Regions from separate parts of the Tepidibacillus sp. LV47 genome, predicted to be linked through region 2. Evidence: riboswitches for the same ligand, from Rfam matches in the RefSeq annotation. Region 2 holds a riboswitch; the other holds the start of a gene.
The links. A riboswitch is a leader RNA that binds a small molecule or an ion and turns the genes downstream of it on or off. The one in region 2 is predicted to bind cyclic di-GMP.
Positions count from the first base shown of each region.

Region 1: it holds a riboswitch for cyclic di-GMP, as region 2 does, so the genes downstream of both, ACMW72_RS02280 (hypothetical protein) here and ACMW72_RS08305 (RHS repeat-associated core domain-containing protein) in region 2, are expected to answer to the same signal.

Region 1 is NZ_JBLWIF010000001.1:462,857-468,239, forward strand. Features, by position in the region: gene ACMW72_RS02270 (ATP-binding protein) at 1-1,983, opposite strand, end outside; gene ACMW72_RS02275 (DUF3307 domain-containing protein) at 2,033-2,734, opposite strand; gene ACMW72_RS02280 (hypothetical protein) at 2,833-3,231, opposite strand; cyclic di-GMP riboswitch class I at 3,393-3,479, opposite strand; gene ACMW72_RS02285 (tetratricopeptide repeat protein) at 3,847-5,383, shown strand, end outside.
Region 2 is NZ_JBLWIF010000006.1:56,915-62,297, reverse strand. Features, by position in the region: gene ACMW72_RS08305 (RHS repeat-associated core domain-containing protein) at 1-3,954, opposite strand, end outside; cyclic di-GMP riboswitch class I at 4,044-4,130, opposite strand; cyclic di-AMP (ydaO/yuaA leader) riboswitch at 4,351-4,505, shown strand; gene ACMW72_RS08300 (dicarboxylate/amino acid:cation symporter) at 4,598-5,383, shown strand, end outside.

The sequences.
Region 1 (5,383 bases), on a different contig from region 2:
TGCTGCATTCAGAATTAAATTTAAAATCACTTGATTGATTTCGGCACCATTGGCAATAATATTAGGAATATCTGCCAGGTCTTCATAGATCATCGTATTATTGTTAATTCTACTCTTTGCCATAATTAATGCTGTTTTAATTCCTTCATTAAGATTATAATCACTGAATTCATCTAACTGATCAATACTTGAAAAAGATCTTAATGCATTTACTATATTTTTAATCCGTTCTAATCCTTCATTTGTATCATTTAAAAGTTCAAAAAGATCATCCATAACAAAGGCAATTTTGTGTTTTTTTTCATACTCCAGGATATCAGTCATTTTTCTTTCTATGTTCTCAGTTTGAAGTTCTGAGAAATTTAGCAAAACATCTTTATACTTTAGCAAAAGTTCCTTAATTTTTAATGCATATTTATTTAATGTATGATTATTACTTATGATGTAGCCTAAGGGGTTATTGATTTCATGAGCGATTCCTGCTGCTAATTGACCGATTCCAGCCATTTTTTCTTTTTGAATTAATTGGGATTGTGCCTCATTTAACTTCTTAAGGGTTTTCTGAAGCATTATATTTTGTTCTTCTATTTTTTTATAAAGTAACTTTTTCTCAGTAACATCCTCTCTTACTGATATAAAATATTTAATTGATCCGTCTTGATCCTTTAATGAGGAAACAGACGTCGATTCCCAATATAACTCTCCATTCTTTTTCTTATTGTAAAATTCACCAAACCATTCCTTACCAGAGAGTATCGTTTTCCAAAAAGCATCGTAAAATTCTTTTGGATGAATTCCTGATTTAAGGATACTTACATTTTTCCCTATCACTTCTTTATAGGTATAGCCACTTAATTGCGTAAATTTTGGATTAACGTATTGAATGTACCCATTTACATCTGTAATAATGACAGACGAAGGGCTATGCTCAATAGCACTAAGCAACTTATTAATCTCTTCATCAGCTTTTTTTCTTTTTGTGATTTCATCAGATATCGTTAATCTATTTTGTTCTAATAATTCTTCCATGTTTTTGTAGATCATGCTGTTTTCTATAGCGACTGCTGCTTGACCTGCCAAAGAATAAATCATCATCTCATCTTTGTCACTAAACGAAATTACCTTGTCAGCTTCCATTTTATTAATAAGTTGTATCACGCCTAATACACGATTTTGATGGTCTTTCATAGGTACCGTAAGGATTGACTTTGTTCTATAACCAGTAACTTGATCAAAAGCAGAATTAAACTGGTATTCAACATCACTAGGCAAATCATAAGCATCATCAATACGTAACGGTTGTCCGGTGATGACAGCATATCCGGAAATTCCGTGTTTTGTAATCGGAAACGTTTTTGATTCTAAATTTATCTTCAGACTATTATTTTTCGCTAATACAAACTTTAATAGTTTGTTTTTGGCATTTCTTTCATAAACAGACCATTCTAAGTTTTCTTGATCCACAACGATATAGATCGTTCCGGCATCAGCAGAAGTCATTTCTATTGATGAATCCATGATTAGATTTAGTAGCTTGTTAATATCCTTCTCAGCAGACAATTCTTTCCCAATACTATAGAACCGTTGTACTTCCCTTTCTAAGGAATCTAATTTTTGTTGACGCGTTAGATCATTTTTAAGCTTATAAAGAAATTTTCTCACTGCAAACTCATTCTTACATTCAAGGATATCGTAAAGGAAAGATCCCATTGAAATCAGATCTATACTATCTTTATATAAACCAATCGTTACGTATTGAGGCTTTTGTAGAACGTGGAATAGCTGCTCATTCATTTGATTTAAGAATGTATGATCCATAAAGATTATCGTATAATCCGACCCTTGGTTTAAACGCAATTCCGTTTCCAATTGGATTAAATCTGTAATAAGAACTACTGGTTTAAATTCTTCTTTGATTACTTCCAATAAAACCTCGTACTTTTTTATTGATTCTACACAGATGATTGTTCTCAAATTCGTCAACAAAATTGCACCTCATTCCTAAGTAGGGGCTCTTAGTGAAAAGTATATCTTAAAAACGAATGATAGTTAATAAACACAAAAAACCGATTATAGATATCAATACATCCATGGAAAGTTTTGCTATAAAATAGTTTAGGCTCATCCATTTACGCCAGCTAGTATTATAATAAATAATTAACCCTATGATCATAGCCAATAACCCGATTAAAGAATATTTAGAAAATGAAAAGCTTAGATAAAAAATAAAGAAAGAAAGAACCCTTGTTAATTCGCCAACACTCTTTTCATTTCCATTAAAAAATTTTTTCTGATTTGCAGGAAAAATAGCTTTAAGTATAAACTGAATCAAAATTGCGGAAAAAGATGAAACAAAGACCAGAATAATAAGAAACTTGATGATTTGTACATCAATAAGCAAAGGTGGAGAAATTTTAACAATTATGGTGGATAACCAATATAGAATCATGATGTGCACGACTTGATCGAAAATAAAATAGAGTAGTGACCCTAAAGAACTCTTAATGGATATTTTTGATTTAAATGAGTCGATAAAAAAATGGAGAATCCCGTTTAATAACACAATTCCTATCATGTAAAAATTCCAAGGAAATAGAAGAAACAAGATGCAAATCGTAATAATTGATACATGAAGTAGATTCCATTTCCAATCTTTTAGTTTATTTTCTGCAATTTTACCGGTTTGAAATGTAAAATCACCTAGCAGGTGGCCTAATAGTAAGTAATAGAACACATCATTTACCCCTCTGTCTTATTTTAATATGCGAATACATACTTTAAAAGATAGATGAAAACCCTCTTTAAATTTAAGAGGGTTTTCATGGATGATTATCAGTAAAAAGCATAACGTGAAAAATGCTCAGCTAGAATTTGTTGTTTCTTAACATGAACCTCAATATTTTCCCCTGTTGCCTGATCGTAAAGAAGTCCATCGTATTTATCGATGCGAATATGAACCTTTTTAAAGAAATTTGGTGTGTCTGGGGCAAATTCAACATATCCTACCCCATTCTCAGCATAAACCTTTACTTCAAAGGTAGCTGGCAGCTTCGCTGGATCGATAAAATCTTTTTTAAACTCAACATTGATAAAGCCAACTTGGTATCTGCCACCATCTTCTGTTACCGTAATCGTATCCGTATAAATCACTGGTTTATTCTCAGCTGCGACAACTGGTATGCTGGAAAGCAAGAGTACAAGTGTCATGATGACAAACATGATCCTTTTCATGCTTCTCACCTCCTTTCGACCCTTATCGCTAAAAGAAAAGGCACCTATGTGAACAAGCCATAGGCGCCAAGATGATTTGCTTATTAGGCAAATCAATGAATAACTCGAGTCATGCTATTTAAAACGAACAAACGTTAAGCACAACCCTAGTTAACTTATGTTTCGGCAACCTGGCAATCATAGAATAAACATTCCTTAGACCCATGGCTTTGCGTCCTTACCTTTCGATAAGTTTGCTATTATCGACATAATATTAAGTTTTTTACAAAAAACGACAAAATCGTTTCAATTCTTATCAATACCGTATATAATTAGATTTGGAATGATTTACTAATTTTCTTTAAGACAAATAAACCATAAACTTCACTTTTTGTCAATCTATAAACCTTTTGTCAATCTATAAACCTACTTTTTATAAAATCTTTTAAAGGAGGGATTCTTATTCTTTGTTTTAACTGCGGCTATCACTTGCCATCAAATCATCCAAAGGAATGCCCTTTATGTGGGATGAGATTTCCAATAAAATGTTCTTCCTGTGATTCGCCTAACCCAATGATGGCCAAGTTCTGCTTTAACTGCGGACATGAAATATCCCAATCAGAAATCGAAAGCTCTGTGCAAAATTATGAGATTCTTAGTGAAAACAGAAGAAATGTAGCTGTCGTGTTTGCCGATGTATCTGGTTTTACAGCATTGTCGGAAAAAATGGATCCAGAAGAAGTTCGGGAAATCATCAATGAAACTTTTGCTTATATCACCAAACCTGTATATGAATTGGAAGGAACCATCGACAAATACATCGGTGACTGTGTCATGATTCTTTTCGGTGCAAAATATCCTCATAGTGATGATCCTTATAGAGCCGTCAAGTGTGGCATGAAAATGATGGACTTAATCCAAGATTTCTCAAAAAAACGATTATCCAGTAAAGGTGTAACATTAAATCTTTCCATCGGAATCAATTACGGCCAAGTTGTGACTGGAAGCGTGGGAAACTATTTTGATAAAGACTTTACCGTTATGGGAGATGTGGTCAATACGGCTCAAAGACTGCAAACTCAAGCAGCAGCTGGGACGATCCTTGTATCAGAATCCGTCTATCAAGAAACAAAAGATCTAATTGATTATTCTCCTGAAAAAGAGATCATTGCCAAAAACAAAGAAAAACCAGTAAAATGCTTCACCCCTCTTCATTTAAAAAGCGAAGCATCGATTGATTCGCTGTTTTTAATCGAACGGGATGATGAAACGAATTTTCTCCATTCAATCTATAAGCGGCTGAATAAAACAGAATATGTCACCATTATCGGTGAGGCTGGAACCGGAAAAACCAGTCTTGTAAGAAAATTTACGTCAGAACTAGACAATGAACTTAAAAAACATTGGGTTGATATCAATATTGGTTACAAAAACAGAATATATTCTGTTATTTCGAACATGATCTACCAAATGCTGAATCTCCATCCTACTGAAAGTGAAAAGGTAAAAGAAAACCGCCTAAAGTCGTATCTTAATTATATCTTCCAACACTCAAACTTTGATGAGGAGGAGATTCAACGGAACTATCTTTTTTTAAGCTTGATTATGGGTTTAAAAAGAGACCATGAATCTCAGAATATCTTAAATGCGATGAACTATGAAGATATCAAAAGAGAAATATTCAATCAGGTTTCTCTATTTATCAGACAGGCCGCTGATAAAGAACCTTTTGTTCTTATCATTGAGAATATCCACTGGGCAGACGCAGGATCAATGGAAATTTTGACAAATCTGGTCAAAACGCTAACCGACGTAAAATCTCTTTTCATTTTTACATCGAGATATGAGATAAATGGGATAAGCGACATAAGCCAAGATAGACATCCTATTCTGAAGCTTAAACCGCTTAGTCCAACTGGAACAGAGAAACTAGCTTGCAAACTATTAAATTGCAGCCATCTTGATGAACATTTGCTTCAGGCGATTATTCAATTTACAAAAGGATATCCACTACATATCAAAGAATATTTGATGGCTCTTAAAAGAAGAAAAACATTCTCTATTCAAGACGGAACCGCATCGATCGATGTATCCGAACTTCAGACGATCCCTAACACCATCGAAAGCCTTATTTTAGCTAACTTATCTGATCTGGATGAACAGGCGAGAAACC
Region 2 (5,383 bases):
GCCTAAATCGATACTGGTCAACTCTTGGCGCTTGTTGTATGCATATTGAATCGTCTGTCCTTTCGGATCGATTTCTTGCACGAGGTTTCCAACTTTGTCATACACGTATTGGTGCACTTCGCCAAGGGCATTGATTTCCTTAATGACTTGACCAATGGCATCATAAACCCATTCCGTTTGATTCCCTTTGGCATCGATCATTTTTGTCATTTGTCCAAGTTGGTCATATAAATAAGTGGTTTGATTTCCTAAAGCATCTTTGACTTTTGTCAAGTTCCCAACCGAATCATACTCATAGCTTGTAATACGGCCTTCCGCATCCTTAATGCTCTTAACATTCCCTACTTCGTCATACGTATAGGTAGTTGTATCCCCTTTTGGATTGATTTCTTGGATTAAACGGTTCATTTTGTCATAAACAAATGTTGACGTATGATTTTGTTGATTGGTCATTTTAATCATGTTTCCGGCTTTGTCATAGCCATAAGAAACGGTATATCCTAATGGATCCGTTACTTTTACCAATCTCCCCGCTTCATCATAGTGAAACTTTGTCACAAAGCCTCGTTCGTCCTTAAAAGAATCAACGTTTCCGACCTTGTTATAGGTGAAGCTGATCTTTTGTTGATGCGGATTGATTATCTCACGTAATTGGTTATTTAAATCATACTTGTAGTTCCATGTATGGCCGCGAGCATCCATCAGTGCCGTCATGTTGCCGACAGCGTCATAGGACATCTTTGTCACAAACCCCTCGGGGTCGATGATTTCACGAATATTTCCAACCTCATCGTACGAGATTTTAGTGATATGGCCAAGCGGATCCGTTATCTTCGTCAGCCTTTGCAGCGCATCATATTGATAGCTCGTTATCTCCCCAAGCGCATTTTTCACAGATTTCAATAAGCCATTTGCTGTGTAGGAATATTCCGTTTTCCCTTTTAGAGGATCAATTTCCTTTATTAACTCCCCTGCTAGGTTATATTTGAATTCTGTTTTAGCCCCGTTTGGCTCTATGATCGACGCAACATTTCCGGCGGCATCATAGCCATATTGGACTTTTTGTCCTTTCGGATCGACGATTTCAACCATCCGGTCAAGTGCATCATACGTATATTGTGTGATAAATCCTTCCGCATCCTTGACAGAAGTCATTCTTCCCAGCTCATCATAGGTCCAAGAGGTGATGTGTCCTTTTGGATCGATCGCCGACTCAAGTAAAAACCTTTCGTTAAATCGGTAAACAGAAGTTGCCCCACCAGGCTCTATCACCTTAACGCTTCGATCAGATAAGTTGTATTCATACTTGGTTTCATGTCCTTCTTCATTCACATACTTTGTGATCCGGCCTAAAGCATCGTAAGAAAATGTAGAGGCATTTCCTAGCGAATCCGTCACTTTCAGGAGATTTCCCACTTCATCATAAGAAAATGAATAGGCAGCTTTTAACGGATTGACGATCGCCGTAACGAGTCCAAGTGAATTATACGTATAGGTGATTGAATGACCTTGTGGATCCGTTTCTTTAATAAGCTGGCCTATCTTATCGTATTGATAAGACGTTTCTTGACCAAGGGGATCAATTACCTTGGTCACTTGACCTAGCGCATCGTAAGAGAAAGTGGTCGTGTTACCTTCTGGATCTGTCATTTTTGTCAGTTGCTGTAGTTCGTTATACTCATAACGGGTTACTCTTCCAAGTGGGTCTTTTATTTCGATGACATTTCCAAAATCATCGTACTGATAGCTTGTTTCAGCCCCTTTCGGATCACGAATACTTAATAAGTGGCCCATCTTGTCGTAAGAATACGTATAGGTTTCTCCTTTAGCATTCGTAACGTTCTTCGGAAATCCATTGGCATCATACGTGTAAGCCGTATAAAGCTTTCCGTTTAAGAACCGTTTTTCAAGCTTGTCCTTGCTATTGTATTGATATGTCCATGTTCCAAATGGCGTCACATGTTTGACAAGACGATCCAATGCATCGTATTCAAATGTTTCATCGTTCATGAATGAGCCCGATTGACTTTTCAACCTTCCTAACGGATCATACGTATAGGAAACGGTTGCTCCCAACGGCCCTTGAATGTCTGTTAGTTGACCTTTGACATTGTAAGTGTAGGAGGTCGTTGCGCCATTAGGCTCCTTCTTGCTAATGACTTGCCCTTTCGAATTATATCGATACTCATAAACCGCTCCATTAGGCAGCTTGGCCTTTACCAGCCTGCCGTTTGCATCATATTCATAACGAATCGATTGGTTTTTGGCGTCTGTTATCGAAACAAGACGGTCACCGTTATCATACGTATAGGTCGTAACGGAGCCGTTTGGCATCGTCACACTTTTTAAGCGGCCGACTTGGTCATAGGTGTATGAAATCGTTTGGCCTAATGGGTTAGTGACCGTTTTGAGCTGTCCATATGCATCATACGAATAGCGTGTGATTTTGTTGTTCAAGTCTTTAGACTCCGTCACAAGTCCTCGCGAATCATATCTGAATTCTTCTTTTTGCCCTAACGGATATTCAACAGATATTAAATTTCCTTTCGCATCGTATGTCCGCTTCCATACCCGTCCTTCTCCGTCTTTAATGATCATAGGCAATTGAAGATTGGAGTCATAGGTAATATTCGATTCTTCTCCTAACGATGACTTTTCCACTGTAATATGATGAAACTCGTTATATTGAATGGATATCGTTTCAAGCGGTCCCGAAACATTGGTCAAGCGCTTTTGTTCGTCAAATGAATATGTGTATATGTTTCCAAGAGCATCTACTTTTTTCGTTATATTGTAGTCTTCGTTGTAAAAATAAGCCGTTGAATGTCCTAATCCGTCGTAAACCGTTACTTGATGATCTCCGTACTCATATCTGTATAGTAAATCACCCTCATGTGTCACTTTGGAGACGCGATCTCCTGTATAAGAAAACTGCTTAGTGCCAGTTTGAGAATCTGTCACTGACAGAAGGCGATGCTCGTTGTCATATGAATACGATTCCGTCGTTCCATCAGGATGCGTGACTTTTCGCAGTTCATTGTTTTCATAGGTATACGTTGTTACACGGCCAAGTGGATCGGTCATAGATGTGATGAGCTGACCGGCATATTCGAATGTAACGGTACGTCCATCGGGACTTTTTATTTCAACCAATCGACCTTGGGAATCGTAGCTCAAGTTCACGCGATTTCCATTGCGGTCCTCAACGGCGATTAATTTTCCGGCTACAGGGTCTGCGTTGGTTCGCCAAGGTGCATAATACCCTTTAAAAACATAAGTGGTTCCATGGGGTTGTGTTACGCGATATTCCTCTTTCGAAATTCGTTTTAGGGATGACTTGGCGAATCCTTCCGCAGTGTAATAGCCTTTATCAAGCGGATAATAAATCGCCGGATCGCCATCATACTCATCCACTAATAAACTTTCGTCTTCTTTGTGATAAGTATAATTCACCTTTGTTCCATCTGATTTAAATTCCGTGATATGAAACTCATCAAACATTTGTATGTAGTGATTATAAGGAAATGTCCAGCCATAACCGAAAGGTGACAAGCGATTCTTTTGGCTCGAATGATATAATCGCTGGATTGTCACTGGAAACCCATAAGAAGGGAGTATAAAGTCATCTCTTTGAACAAATGCATTCCCTTTTGGAATCTCTACAGGTTCCTCCAATACAGGTGGTTCCGGTGATTGGGCAAAGTGATGGTCGTTTAATAAACTTGGGATAGCTGAGTTGCCATCTGTATATTGGTTATTAAATAACGAAGCAAATCCTTGGGAATACCTAGGCGGCTGTCCAGGCTGCGGAAGCCATTCTTCTAGAAAAGGATTTAAAAATGCTTCAGGCGTAGCCGCTTCAGCTTTTTTGGTCATTCCAGGCAAAACAGAATTTGTGATGAGCAGAATAACCATGAAATAAATAATAGATTTGTAGAGAACTCGTTTCTTCAAAACAAAAACAACTCCTTTCCATCTACGATTTCCCATCAGTCTAAACACAAGGAACACCGTCGATGAAAAGAGTTTTAACGCACGAACCGTTCGGTAACCCAGCCATCCTAGCATTCACTTGCCTTAGACCTGTGGCTTTGCGTCCCCGGCTTTCGCCGGGTTTGCCTTTATCGCTGTTCAATTTCAAGTGATTTAACCTGTATCAATTTCTATATCGGATCATTTAAAAAAATTTTACATTTTAGATAAAATTTAATAACTTTATTTTGTTAAAGACGATGTTTTAAATAGTTGTTTAATAGTTTAACAAACAAAGATCATGGAACGAATCTATACTTCAGGAGAAGCGCATGATTGACTTTTATGTAAACTATTGTTAAGATAAAGTTAAATTGAATAGTCCGCACGCTGAATCATTTTTATATATGAGCGGAGGAACCAAGATTGTGGCATTGCCACTTGGGGTGAATCCTTAATATTTATCATTAAGGTAGGGCGACTCTCACGTCCGAACCCGACAGCTAACTTCGTAAGCGTCTCGAGGGGTAGGATCTCGTTTATTACGAGTCTTATTTTGGCGTATTTTAAGCCATAGAAGACTTTGCCCTTCTATGGCTTTATTTTATCTTCAAGGAGGTATGCTATGAAATTAACAGGAAAAATTTTGTTGGCATTAGGATTAGGGACATTGTTTGGTTTAGGATTAAATCTTTTTGCACCACATGTATTCCCATCAGTTGATCAATATCTTCTTACCCCACTAGGCAAAATCTTTCTTAACCTCATTAATATGTTAGTGGTACCCATCGTCTTTTTCTCTATTGCCCTTGGAACAGCTGGAATTGGTGATCTTAAGAAATTAGGGAGAATTGGAAGTAAAACATTAATCTACTTTATTTCTACCACAGCAATTGCAATCATTATCGGTTTAGCTTTAGCACTTACCATTCAACCTGGAGCAGGCTGGCAATTTTCTGTTGAACAAGCTAATTTTAAACCAAAAGAAGTTCCTCCTATTATGGATACCTTGCTCAGTATTATTCCAAAAAACCCCATTCAGTCCATGGCAAATGGAGATATGTTACCTTTAATTTTCTTCTCAGTTTTCATTGGTATCGGAATCGCAGCCCTAGGAAAAAAAGCGCAAACTTTCCACGCTTTTGTTGAACAAGGAAATGAAATTATGATGTATTTAGTTACTCTCATGATGAAGTTTGCCCCATATGGTACGTTTGGTTTAATTGCCTCGGCAATTGGTAAACAAGGGTTTACTGCGATCCGTGCAATGGGATTATACATGTCGGTTGTGATTCTTGCTTTATTCATCCATACGATTGCAACCTATGGTTCCATGATCTTATTCATTGCAAAAAGAAATCCGATCGACTTTTTCAAAGGATTCTTTCCAGCAATGGCCGTTGCTTTTAGT